3 regions of the Microbulbifer weihaiensis genome follow, and region 1 is predicted to be linked to each of the others. Evidence: predicted binding sites of a transcription regulator. Region 1 holds the regulator's gene; each other region holds the start of a gene.

The links. The regulator sigma-54, encoded in region 1, starts transcription at its own class of promoters, with help from an activator protein. The targets are predictions, from matches to a motif close to TGGCACANNNNTTGCNNT.
Region 2: glnL (nitrogen regulation protein NR(II)) is a predicted target of sigma-54. The motif match lies at 2,027-2,044, and genes of this name have one in related genera.
Region 3: ACNKU7_RS03545 (alginate export family protein) is a predicted target of sigma-54. The motif match lies at 1,412-1,429, and genes of this name have one in related genera.

The regions. Positions count from the first base shown of each region.
Region 1 covers NZ_JBLWFL010000005.1:294,920-298,993, forward strand. The annotation lists gene lptB (LPS export ABC transporter ATP-binding protein) at 15-740, shown strand; gene ACNKU7_RS07590 (RNA polymerase factor sigma-54) at 962-2,416, shown strand; gene hpf (ribosome hibernation-promoting factor, HPF/YfiA family) at 2,582-2,872, shown strand; gene ptsN (PTS IIA-like nitrogen regulatory protein PtsN) at 2,887-3,348, shown strand; gene rapZ (RNase adapter RapZ) at 3,421-4,074, shown strand, end outside.
Region 2 covers NZ_JBLWFL010000001.1:86,419-90,492, reverse strand. The annotation lists gene glnG (nitrogen regulation protein NR(I)) at 1-850, opposite strand, end outside; gene glnL (nitrogen regulation protein NR(II)) at 897-1,985, opposite strand; gene ACNKU7_RS00370 (DUF4124 domain-containing protein) at 2,260-2,952, opposite strand; gene glnA (glutamate--ammonia ligase) at 3,078-4,074, opposite strand, start outside.
Region 3 covers NZ_JBLWFL010000001.1:841,661-845,734, forward strand. The annotation lists gene moeA (molybdopterin molybdotransferase MoeA) at 1-15, opposite strand, end outside; gene ACNKU7_RS03545 (alginate export family protein) at 166-1,398, opposite strand; molybdenum cofactor riboswitch at 1,820-1,988, shown strand; gene moaA (GTP 3',8-cyclase MoaA) at 1,977-2,945, shown strand; gene mobA (molybdenum cofactor guanylyltransferase) at 3,031-3,642, shown strand; gene moaB (molybdenum cofactor biosynthesis protein B) at 3,712-4,074, shown strand, end outside.

The DNA.
Region 1 (4,074 bases):
TTTCGGAAGTGACTATGCCGACGCTCAAAGCGTTACACCTCGCCAAGCAATACAAGAAGCGCAAAGTCGTCCAGGACGTATCTGTCAGTGTCAGCAGCGGCCAGGTCGTCGGCCTGCTGGGACCGAATGGCGCAGGCAAAACCACCTGCTTTTACATGATTGCCGGCCTGGTGCAGGCCGATGCGGGCCAGGTGCTCATCGATGACGAAGATATCACCGGCCTGTCGATGCACGGCCGTGCGCGCAAGGGGATCGGCTACCTGCCGCAGGAAGCGTCGGTTTTCCGGCGCCTGACGGTAAAGGACAACATCCTCGCCATCCTCGAAACCCGCAAAGACCTGAATCGGGCACAGCGCCATGAGCAACTGGAAGCCCTGCTGAACGAGTTCAACATCCAGCACATCCGGGACAGTCTCGGCATGGCCCTCTCCGGCGGAGAGCGGCGCCGGGTGGAGATAGCGCGGGCCCTGGCGACGAACCCGGCGTTTGTCCTGCTCGACGAGCCTTTTGCCGGCGTCGACCCGATATCCGTCAACGATATCAAGCAGATCATTCGCCACCTGCGAGACCGGGGTATCGGCGTTCTTATCACCGATCACAACGTTCGCGAAACCCTCGATATCTGTGAAATCTCCTACATCGTCAGCGAGGGGCACATCATCGCCTCCGGGGCACCGGATGAGATCCTTGCCAACAACCAAGTGCGCGACGTCTATTTGGGACACGAGTTCACAATTTAGGGCTATTGAGGGCTGCCCATCCCCCCAAGAAGCAGCTTTCACAGACCAGCATCACAAAACTTGTGAAAATCACTGAATACGCCGCTTTTTTCGGCACACTTATTGCTTGTGTTCGCCGTTTTGCCGGGGTAGTCTGCGGAACTTGAGTTTTACGCCACCGCTCCCAGAGCGAGGCTTTCGGCGAATTGATCGCGCCAGAACTTTCTGCGAACACCTATCCGATGAAGCAGTCACTCCAGTTAAAGCTCGGCACGCAGCTAACCATGACGCCTCAGCTGCAACAGGCCATACGCCTGCTGCAACTGTCGACGCTGGACCTGCAACAGGAAATACAGTCGGCACTGGACAGCAATCCGTTACTGGAAACTGACTTTGATGATCACAGTGGTGAAACCCACCAGGATCAGAACACTCCATCCAATCGTGAACAGCCTGACACCAACAGCGAGAGCACGTCCAGCGAACAGGCCGAGGACGATTGGAGCAACAGTATTCCCGAGGATCTCCCGGTCGACACCCGCTGGGACGACATTTACACCAATTCCAGCTATTCCGGTGGCGAATCCGAAGACTTTGCATTCGAACAGCGCAACGCCGCCTCCGAAAGCCTGCAAGATCACCTGCAGTGGCAGCTGAACCTGACTCCGCTGTCTGATGAAGACAAGCGCATCGGCGAAACACTGATCGACGCCATCGCGCCCAACGGGTTCCTCGACAGCAGCCTTGAAGATCTCGCTGAAGGACTCTCCGTGGATGAAGATGAGGTGCTCGCGGTTCTCAAGACCATCCAGCAATTTGAGCCGGTTGGTTGCGGCGCCCGCGACCTGCGGGAAAGCCTGCTGCTGCAACTGCGGCAACTACCGGAACAGACTCCCTGGCTTGCTCAGGCCCTGACCGTGGTCGGCCAGTACCTGGATTTGCTGGGCAAGCGCGACTTTCGCCAGCTGAGCCGTCGCACCCGCCTGAGTGAAGCGCAGCTGGGTGAGGTTATGCGCCTGATCCAGACGCTTACCCCCTATCCCGGAGAGGCATTTGGTGGAGACGAGCCCCAATATGTCATTCCCGACGTAATTGTCAGTCGCAGGGAACAGCGCTGGGTAGTGGAGCTCAATCCCGAAACCACACCAAAGCTGCGGATCAACGACAGCTACGCCGCGCTGATCAAGCGGGCGGACAATTCCAGCCAAAACAACTACCTGCGGGATAACCTGCAGGAAGCCCGCTGGTTCCTGAAAAGCCTGCAGAGCCGCCACGAGACGCTGCTCAAGGTGGCCAGCTGTATCGTGGAAAAACAGCAGGGCTTCTTCGAGCAGGGCCCGGAAGCCATGAAACCCATGGTGCTGGCTCATATTGCCGAAACCATCGGTATGCACGAATCGACCATCTCCCGGGTGACCACGCAAAAATACATGCTTACCCCTCGTGGCGTGTTCGAGCTGAAGTACTTTTTCTCCAGCCATGTGAGCACGGACTCCGGCGAAGACGCCTCTTCCACCGCGATTCGGGCACTGATCCGCAAGCTGATCGATGCAGAAGTGCCCCGCAAGCCCCTGTCCGACAACAAAATCACCCAGGAGCTCGACAAGCAGGGAATTCAGGTCGCCCGCCGCACGGTTGCCAAATACCGGGAATCCATGGGAATTCCCTCCTCCAGTGAAAGAAAGAGACTGGTTTAAAGGCTATAGTCACTATTCAAGCGATTCCAAGCCAGTTTTGAACACTTTCTGGACAACCAACGCCCATACTTTGAGTGTATCCTTCCATTCTGACGCACTTCCTAGTAGGGTTGCCGCCCTGAAAAGGGGGCGGCCCATTGTGTTGAAACCGATGAGGAGAAATCCATGCCGATCAACATCAGTGGCCATCATGTAGACGTTACTCCGGCCATTCGCGACTACTGTCTGAATAAACTGGAAAAACTCTCCCGCCACCATGATCTGATTACCAATACGCAGGTGATACTGTCCGTCGACAAACTCATCCAGAAGGCCGAAGCGCGTGTACACGTGAACGGACGGGATGTATTTGCCGATTCGGAGTCCGAAGACATGTATGCTGCGATAGACTCATTGACCGACAAACTGGACCGACAGCTCCTCAAACATAAAGAGAAGTTACGCAGTCACCGCTAGAACTCCAGCACGCTATGACATTGGAAGCCTTACTTTCTCCCCGCCTGAGTCTTTGCCACCTGGCGGGGAGCAGCAAGAAAAAACTGTTACTGAACATTGCCCAGGCAATCGCGGAACAATACCCCGAGCTCGACTCCGATACCGTATTCAACCAGCTGGTTGCCCGCGAGCGCCTGGGCTCCACCGGCATTGGCGAAGGCGTTGCCATTCCCCATTGCCGCCTGCCGGGCTGCGAACGCCCGATCGGCGTTCTCTGCACGACATCACCCGCGGTGGACTTCGACGCCATCGATCGCCAGCCAGTCGACCTGCTGTTTGCCCTCCTGGTGCCTGAGGACTCGGATCAGGAACATCTCGATACGCTGGCAGAAATCGCTACCCTGTTCAGTGACAGCCGGGTGCGGGACAAGTTGCGCGCAGCCACGTCCAGTGATGATCTATACGCACTGGCCATTAACAGCGCTGCCGCGGCATAATGACGACTACTCAGCCGGCTGAGCCCTGAAAGCTCCCGGCGGTCCACTCAAGCAGCAAGGAGCGCTTGTTTCATGCGTCTGGTTATCATCAGTGGTCGCTCCGGGTCAGGCAAAAGCTCGGCACTGCAACTACTGGAAGATGTCGGTTTCAACTGTATCGACAACCTCCCTGCCAGCCTGCTACCAGAACTGATTCGCAGGGTCGGTGAACACCCTCCTGCGGAGAATACCCAGCTCGCCCTCGGTATTGATGCCCGCAACCTCTGGCACGATGTGCGCCAGGCACCCAAAGTCATCAATGAACTGCGGGATAGCGGCGTGGATTGCGACGTTATCTATCTGGATGCCCGCTCCCCCGTTCTGGTGCAACGGTTCAGTGAAACCCGCCGCAAACATCCACTGAGCGACAGCCGTACCCATTTGCTGGAGGCCCTCAATCGCGAAAAGGAGCTGCTGGCGCCGCTTGCGGCAATGGCAGACCTGGTGATCGACACCAGCAGCCTGAGCCTCCACCAGCTGCGCGACCAGGTCAAATCACGGGTGGTCGGCAAGGATTCCCCTGGCATGGCAATCCTGTTCCAGTCTTTCGGTTTCAAACACGGGGTACCCGTGGACGCCGATCTGGTGTTTGACCTGCGCTGCCTTCCGAACCCCTATTGGATCGCCGAGTTGCGCAACAAGACCGGGCTGGATCCGGAAGTAGCAGAGTTCCTTCGCTCACACACA
Region 2 (4,074 bases), on a different contig from region 1:
TCTGGTGCGTGGCGGCGATGATGCGGACGTCCACTTTAACCGGCGTGTGCCCGCCCACCCGGTAAAATTCCCCGTCAGCCAGCACACGCAGCAGACGGGTTTGCGTCTCTGCCGGCATATCGCCAATTTCGTCGAGAAACAGGGTGCCGCCATTGGCCTGCTCAAAGCGTCCGGCGCGCTGGGCGCTGGCGCCGGTAAACGCACCTTTCTCATGGCCAAACAGCTCCGACTCCATCAGGTCTTTCGGGATGGCCGCCATGTTCAGCGCGATAAAAGGCTGGCTCTTGCGCGGGCTGTGATTGTGCAGCGCCTGCGCCACCAGCTCCTTACCGGTGCCCGATTCGCCATTGATCAACACCGTGATATTGGAATGGGACAGGCGGCCAATCGCGCGAAACACCTCCTGCATTGCCGGCGCTTCACCAATGATTTCTTTCGAGCTGGTGCCGTTATCAATCGTTACCGGCTCTTCGATTTGCTGCTCATTGGCATGTGCCAGCGCGCGTCGCGTTACCGCCACGGCTTCATCGACATCGAAAGGTTTCGGCAGGTATTCGAAGGCACCGCCCTGATAGGCGGCCACCGCACTATCGAGATCCGAGTGCGCGGTCATGATAATGATGGGCAGCGCGGGGCGCTCCGCCTGGAAGCGCTGCAATAACTTAAAGCCGTCGGATCCCGGCATGCGGATATCGCTGATGACTACATCCGGCTGTTCGCTGTAGAAGTCATCGAGGGCTCGGTCACCGTTTTCGTAGCAGGTGGTATCTATGCCCGCGCGGCTGAGTGCGCGTTCCAGTACCCAACGGATAGAGCGGTCGTCATCAATAATCCAAACGCGATTGTTCATAATAGTTTTCCGGTCTGCGTTCTTTTAATAAGTCTTTTATGGGCTGCTAGTCCGTCAACAGCGGCAAATAAATCTGGAACTCCGTCTGACCGGGCCGGCTTTCACATTTGATCAGCCCCCGGTGCTGATTGATGATGTGCTGGGAGATCGACAGCCCCAGCCCCGATCCCTCTGCGCGCCCGGAGATCATCGGGTAGAAGATCCGCTCGCGAATGTCTTCCGGTATCCCCGGGCCGTTGTCGACAATATCGATACGGCATACCAGCGGGCACTGACGCCGGCCGATGGTGAACTGGCGCTGTACCCGGGTGCGCACTGAAATGCTTCCCTCTGCGAGGCCGATACTCTCATCGATGGCCTGCATGGCATTGCGAGCGATGTTCAGTACCGCCTGTATCAGCTGCTCGCTGTCCGCGGGAATATCCGGGATCGACGGGTCGTAATCGCGCTGGATCTGCAGAGCGCCATCGCACTCGGCTTCGATCAGCTGCGCCACGCGCTCGGTAATCGCGTGTACATTTACCGGCCGCAATGCGAGAGGCTTGCGCGGTCCCAGCATGCGATCCACGAGGTTACGCAGGCGATCCGCTTCCTCAATGATGATCTGGGTATATTCCGCCAGGCCCTCGTCGGGATAGACACCCATCTCGAGATCTTTCAATTCCCTTTGCAGCAACTGTGCCGCTCCGCGTATTCCGCCGAGCGGATTCTTGACTTCGTGGGCCATCCCCCGCACCAGATTGCGGGTGGTTTCCTGGGCGGAGAGCAGGGCGTCTTCGCGGGCAATCCGCAGCAGGCGATCCATGGACTGCACCTCGAGCAACAGCAGGCCCAGCTCGGAGAGTGGGGTCACCGAATAGTCCACCGTGCACTCTTCGAGGTTGTGCAGGATCCACAGCGCCCGCCGCATGGTGTATTTCTGCCCGGTGGCCAGTGCACTGCGCAACGCCTGGTCGGCAGACAGGGACTCGCGCACCACGTCTGCCAGTGGCTGGCCCACGGCGCGTGCACTGGAGGCGGCCACCAGATCCTCGGCTGCGGAGTTCAGGTAGCAAATCGAAAGGTTTTCATCGAGTACCAGCACGGCCGAAGTGAGGTTATCCAGCAGTAGCCGTAACTGACGATCATTGAGCATGCGGTATTCCGGTTCTCTGTACGGTTCTGTTGCCTAATGGCAGTGCAAGAAGCAAACCAAAATGGCGCAGAAAGCGAAGGGCGGTGGCACTTGCGGGGCATGCCCAGCGAAGCGGTCAAACTAGCGCACCATTATGGTGCATAGGGCATTATTTAACCAGCTGCAATTTGCAACTGCCGACAGTCGATGTACAGAGCGGGAAGTCGCGGGGGATATTTGGTGCGCAACCGACAGCGTGGGCACGCACCAAACTGGGGATCAAACTGGAAGCGGATTAACGGCGTGGCTGGGGTCGCCCTGGCGGAACCACGCCCGGAGCCTGAGGCATCTGGGGCGCCTTGGGTGCCTGCTTGGCCGGGAAGTCCGGCACTTGCCCGCCCGGTCTTTTCACATGCACCTGGATCGGCTGGGATTCCGCCAGCGGCTCACCATTGACCCCGAGCAATACTGCCTGGATGGTGTGGGTACCCCGCTCCAGCGCGGAGATGTCGAGACTGGTGCCGCTGGAGGTGCCGGACCAGCGCTGGCCGTCGATCACCGCAAAGAACTCGTAACCGCCCCTGGGCACAGGATCCATCGCCACCTGCAACAGGATATACCGCTGCCCTGGCGGGATGGTGGCATCATTGGCGGGGCTGACAATGGCGAAATTAACCGGCCCCAGGTCATCATATCCGGCATCTTCGTCGGACTTGGGCGACAGTTTCCTTGTGGGCAAAGGGCGCGGCAGCGTAATCGGCTGCACGTTGGTAGGCCCAATCCTGACCTTCTCCGCCTTTTGACCCGGCGGCGGCGTATCGCTGAAGGTGACTTTTCCGTCGGGGCCTACCACCTTGTACACCGTGCTTCCCGCTGAGGTCACCGGTTTGACATCCTGCCCCTTCGCCGTGTCCGCCGCAGCCATCACAGGCACGGCCACAACCACCGCCAGAACAGAGCCCAGAAGGCGCTTCACATTGTTCTTCATGGTGCTTCTTTTCCCTGACTATTCAGTTAAAGGCTAGTGTACCCACATAAAAAAAACCCGCACCTGATGGCGCGGGTTTTTGCGGGCCCCTGCGCAAGGCGAGGGCCATAACTGCTGAAAAGTGATCAGCAGGAGTAGTACATTTCGAACTCGACCGGGTGAGTGGTCATGTTCACACGCTGTACTTCTTCACGCTTCAGGGCGATGAAGGCGTCGATGGCGTCATCAGTGAATACACCACCTTCGGTCAGGAAGGCACGATCCTGATCCAGTGCGTCCAGAGCCTGTTCCAGGCTGGAAGCAACGGTCGGGTACTCGGCCAGCTCTTCCGGCTCCAGATCGTACAGATCTTTGTCCGCCGGGTCGCCAGGGTGAATTTTGTTCTTCACGCCGTCGAGGCCTGCCATCAGCAGGGCAGCGAAGGCCAGGTAAGGGTTGGCGATCGGATCCGGGAAGCGGGTCTCGATACGCTTGCCTTTCGGGCTCGGCACGAACGGAATGCGGATAGACGCAGAGCGGTTGCGCGCGGAGTAGGCCAGGATTACCGGGGCTTCGAAGCCAGGTACCAGACGCTTGTAGGAGTTGGTGCCCGGGTTACAGATGGCGTTCAGGGCACGCGCGTGCTTGATGATACCGCCGATGTAGTACAGGGCAGTTTCAGACAGGCCAGCGTAAGCGTCACCAGCGAACTGGTTAACACCGTCCTTGCTGAAGGACTGGTGCACGTGCATACCAGAACCGTTGTCGCCTACCAGCGGCTTCGGCATGAAGGTCGCAGTCTTGCCGTAAGCGTGCGCTACGTTGTGCACCGCGTACTTCAGGATCTGAACTTCGTCCGCTTTCTTGGTCAGGGTGTTGGCGCCAACGCCGATTTCACACTGGCCAGCAGTACCCACTTCGTGGTGGTGCACTTCAATCTCCAGACCCATGGATTCCATCGCGGAACACATGGCCGCACGAATGTCGTGCAGGGAGTCGACCGGCGGAACCGGGAAGTAGCCGCCTTTCACGCCCGGGCGGTGACCCATGTTGCCTTCGGCGTAGCTGGCGCCAGAAGACCAGGCCGCTTCCTGGGAGTTGATCTTGTAGAAGGCGCCACCCATTTCGGCACCCCAGGTGATG
Region 3 (4,074 bases), on a different contig from region 1:
ACAGGTGTCTGACATTGCGATAGCCGTATTTTTTGTCTTCTTGCAGGGGAAGATAGCCGGACAACATTAGTCCTGCCAAGTGGCAGCTGCAGCCAATGAGGGGGGAAGGTGGGACACGTCTCGCTGGGAGCGTGCGGACGGTAATTTTCAGATCACTTTTAAGGATCAGAACTTGAGTTCGAATTGCAGCCAGAACTTATCCGTATCCGTGCTGAAATCGTCGGCATCATATGTAGCGTATTTGGCCAGTACTCCGATGTTTTTGCTAATCGCGTAGGTGGCAACCAGATCCAGCTCGTTGCCGTAATCCCGGCTATTGCGGTCGCTATAGAACTTATGCAGCGTGGCAGCGAACTTGATGTCGTACACCGTTACTGTGCCACCCGCGTAGAAATCGCGGATGCCATCAACTGGCGTGGTGAGAAATTTGTCGTCATAGCCCTGGAACTTGTGCAGGGTGGCCAGCGGGGTCTGGTAGGACCACTCGTCGTCCCCGGTGAGCCATTCGGTTCCGGCCAGCGCGGTAAACTTGTACGTTTGCAGGGGCTTGGTAGAGATTTCGGCGTTGTAGTATTCGGCCTGGTAGTCGAGCGGGTTTTCACCGGTATCTTTTTGCACCGCCGCACGCAGGTGCCAGCGAAAACTGGCGCAGTCCACGGCCCACTTGAAGCCGAGGGTTGAGCTAGCCAGCCGCTCCTGGTCATGGAAGTTGAGGCCGTAGAAAAATCCGCTCAATGTGTGACCGGGCCTGACCTTGTAATCGACCGTCAGGGCATTGACCGGTCCGGTGATGTCGCTGTCGTCGCCATCCGGACCAAAAATCCGGTTGACGTTCCAGACGTAGAAATAGTCTGTGGACAACCGATCGTTAAAACTCCACTGGGCGCGAAATGCGTCGTACGTCTGTTCGTTTTGCCGCCAGCCAACACCGCCAAAGAAACGTTGGTCATCCAGGTTGATGCGTTGCCGGCCAGCCGTAAACAGGCCACTATCCGCCGCATAGCTGATCTGGGCGCGATTCATTTCGCTGTAATCGGGATCGGCAATGACCGGAAAATCCGTCCTGCCGTTTTCCGTATTGTTGAATTTCTCACTACTGATATAGGTGACATTGTCGCCCTCCAGCAGTACCTGTAATCCCTGGAACCTGGCGCTGGTCCAGGTGAGCTGGCTGCGCAGGGTGCCGGCGGTTGCGTGGTGGGGGAAACTGACTTCGCGAACATGCTCATAGCGGGGACGGAAATTCAGGTCGACGGTGCTGTCACCAATCATGTCTCCAGCGGTTTTTGCGATATTCTCGTCGGCCAATGCCGCAGGAGAGAGCGCATTGGCTGCAATAGCCGCGGCTTTGGCACTGAAAAGAAAAAGGCGCCAAGTGTGAAAATTTCCGCAAGGCATGAATTTCTCCCTGAAAGCATGCGTCATGCCATTGGATTGCGATGTATTCATCGTCCGTACGGCACATTCCTTGACTCAATCTAGCCGATATATGGCGAATGTCGCGAGGTGGGGGGAAGTGCGGTATTTTCGCAGGTGGGTTCCACGGCTTTCCGGTAACCATATCCGCATTAAAACAGCACCTGCGCGGGCATCCGGCTCGATCATTGCAACTGATTTCACCGCATAAGCGCGATAAATTGACTATTTACATCGGCGCCAGAGTCAGGATCGCGTTAGTATCCAGCTCTGTGGCATGGTAGTTGTTGTAATGCGTGCGACGCGATCCGCTGATATCAATGATTTTTCCGCCAGCGGATCCTGACCGTATCTCTCACGGGGAAACGTGATTAGCTATCTTGATAAGTAAGTAACTCGAACAATCTGGCAAAAACACCGAGCCTTCCGCGCTAAGTGGGAGCTGTGTACCGGAGCTTCCGGGCACCGCGACTATAGGTGCTGTGGGCCGTGGGCAAGTCAAACTGTCCACCAGGGCCGGCGGAGAAATCTTCCGGCCTCCCGACTTGGAAAGGCGTTCAATGCTGACAGACAACCACGGCCGCAGGTTTTATTACCTGCGCCTATCCGTGACCGACCAATGCAACTTCCGCTGCAGTTACTGCCTGCCGCAGGGGTATCGGCAGACGGACTTCAATCCAACACTGACGGCGGGCGATATGCTTACCGTCGTGCGCGCTTTTGCCCGCCTTGGTACTCGCAAGGTTCGCCTTACCGGGGGCGAGCCCTCTTTATTCCGGGAGTTGCCCTGGGTCATTGAGCAGGTGGCAGCAACGGCAGGTATCCAAAAAGTCGCGATAACCACCAATGGCTACAAGCTCCCGAAAGTGATCGATGACTGGCACAGGGCCGGCCTCGCGCAATTAAATGTGAGTATCGACAGCCTGGACGCTGCCGAGTTCGCCAGCATGACCGGACATGACTGTCTACCGGCGATACTGAACGGTATCGAGCGGGCGCTGGCGTTGGGAATCACCACCAAGGTCAACGCGGTATTGCATCACGAGGGCAGCCGCGAGCGCCTCGGGCGGTTTATGGGGTGGTTGGCGGATACGCCGGTTACCCTGAGGTTTATCGAGCTGATGCAGACCGGTGAGAATCGCGATTATTTCGTTAGCAATCATCTGCGCGGGAACGAAATCGAATCCCATCTGCTCGAGACCGGCTGGCGCATGGTGCCCAGGGCGCTGGACGATGGCCCGGCCCGAGAGTATTGCCACCCGGACTATCGCGGGCGGATAGGTTTGATTACGCCCTACGCAACGGATTTCTGCCAGACATGCAACCGGCTGCGGGTCTCGGCGCAGGGACGGCTGCATTTATGCCTGTTCGCCGACCAGGGAATCGAGATGCTGGATGTAATCCGTGAAGGTGACAGCGAGGCGTTGGCACAGCATATTCAGCAGCTGATGTCCGGCAAGGCTGCCAGCCACCAGCTTCATCAGGGACAGGTGGGACAAACCCGCAACCTGGCAATGCTTGGGGGGTGATGTATTCACGGCCTTGGCACCAGGCGTTTGCACCATCAGTGTCGCTCACTGGTGTCGATGAACCAATAATGCGTGGGTCGCAAGGATGACGTTACCAGAAGTCGGTTCAAATACGATCAATGTCTGCCCGGTAGTCCTGGCCGGAGGATTATCCAGCCGCATGGGGCGCGATAAGGCCCTGCTAAAATTACCCAACGGACGCACGATGCTGGAGCAGGCCAAAACCCTGCTGGGAGAGCTGGCCGCCCCGGCTGCGGTCGAGCTGCTGCCAACCGTGGTAAGCGGCACGCGTCCCGGAGGCGTGCCGGATCGCTTTGAGGCTGCGGGGCCGCTTGGTGGCCTCTATTCGGTCGCACTGCATTTGCAGGAGAACGCCACTGACTGTGAGGCGCTGTTAGTGGTTCCCGTGGACATGCCCTTACTGCGGGCGGCACATTTGCGCACGCTGTGTGTGGCTGGCCGCTGTGTTGAGCAGGCGGTGTTTTTCGAAAATTACTTCCTGCCTTGTTGGCTGCCGATGAATCTGCGGTGTATCGAGTACCTTGAGGCGGCGGCCCGGGGGGACAGTATTCCCTCGATGCGCGCACTGTTTGGCTACCTGGGCTGTATGCAGTTGCCCGCGCCCAGTGGCGACTGGCATATGAATGCCAACCGTCCGGAAGAATTTGTTCAGATCATGAACTTGATTGAGCGCTGAAAGTGATCCGAGCCAGTCACAGCCTGGCGGGGGAGCGAAGCGGGATTTTGTGAAGACCAAGAGAGCAAGATGACAAACCAAACAACAACCTCCACGTCCGGCCACGGTGGCGGGGCTTTCAAACCGCTAAATATTGCGGTGCTGACGGTTTCTGATACCCGTACCGAAGCCAATGACACCTCCGGCCAATACCTTGCCGAGGTATTGCAACAGGCCGGGCACTGTCTCAGTGATAAGGCGATTGTTCCGGATGATATCTATATTTTGCGGGCGCAGGTTTCCGCGTGGATTGCGGATCCTGAGATTCATGTGATCCTGTCCACCGGCGGTACCGGATTCAGCGGGCGGGATTCCACGCCAGAAGCACTGGCTCCCCTGTTCGACAAGCAGGTGGAGGGATTTGGTGAGGTTTTTCGCGCAATCTCCTATGAG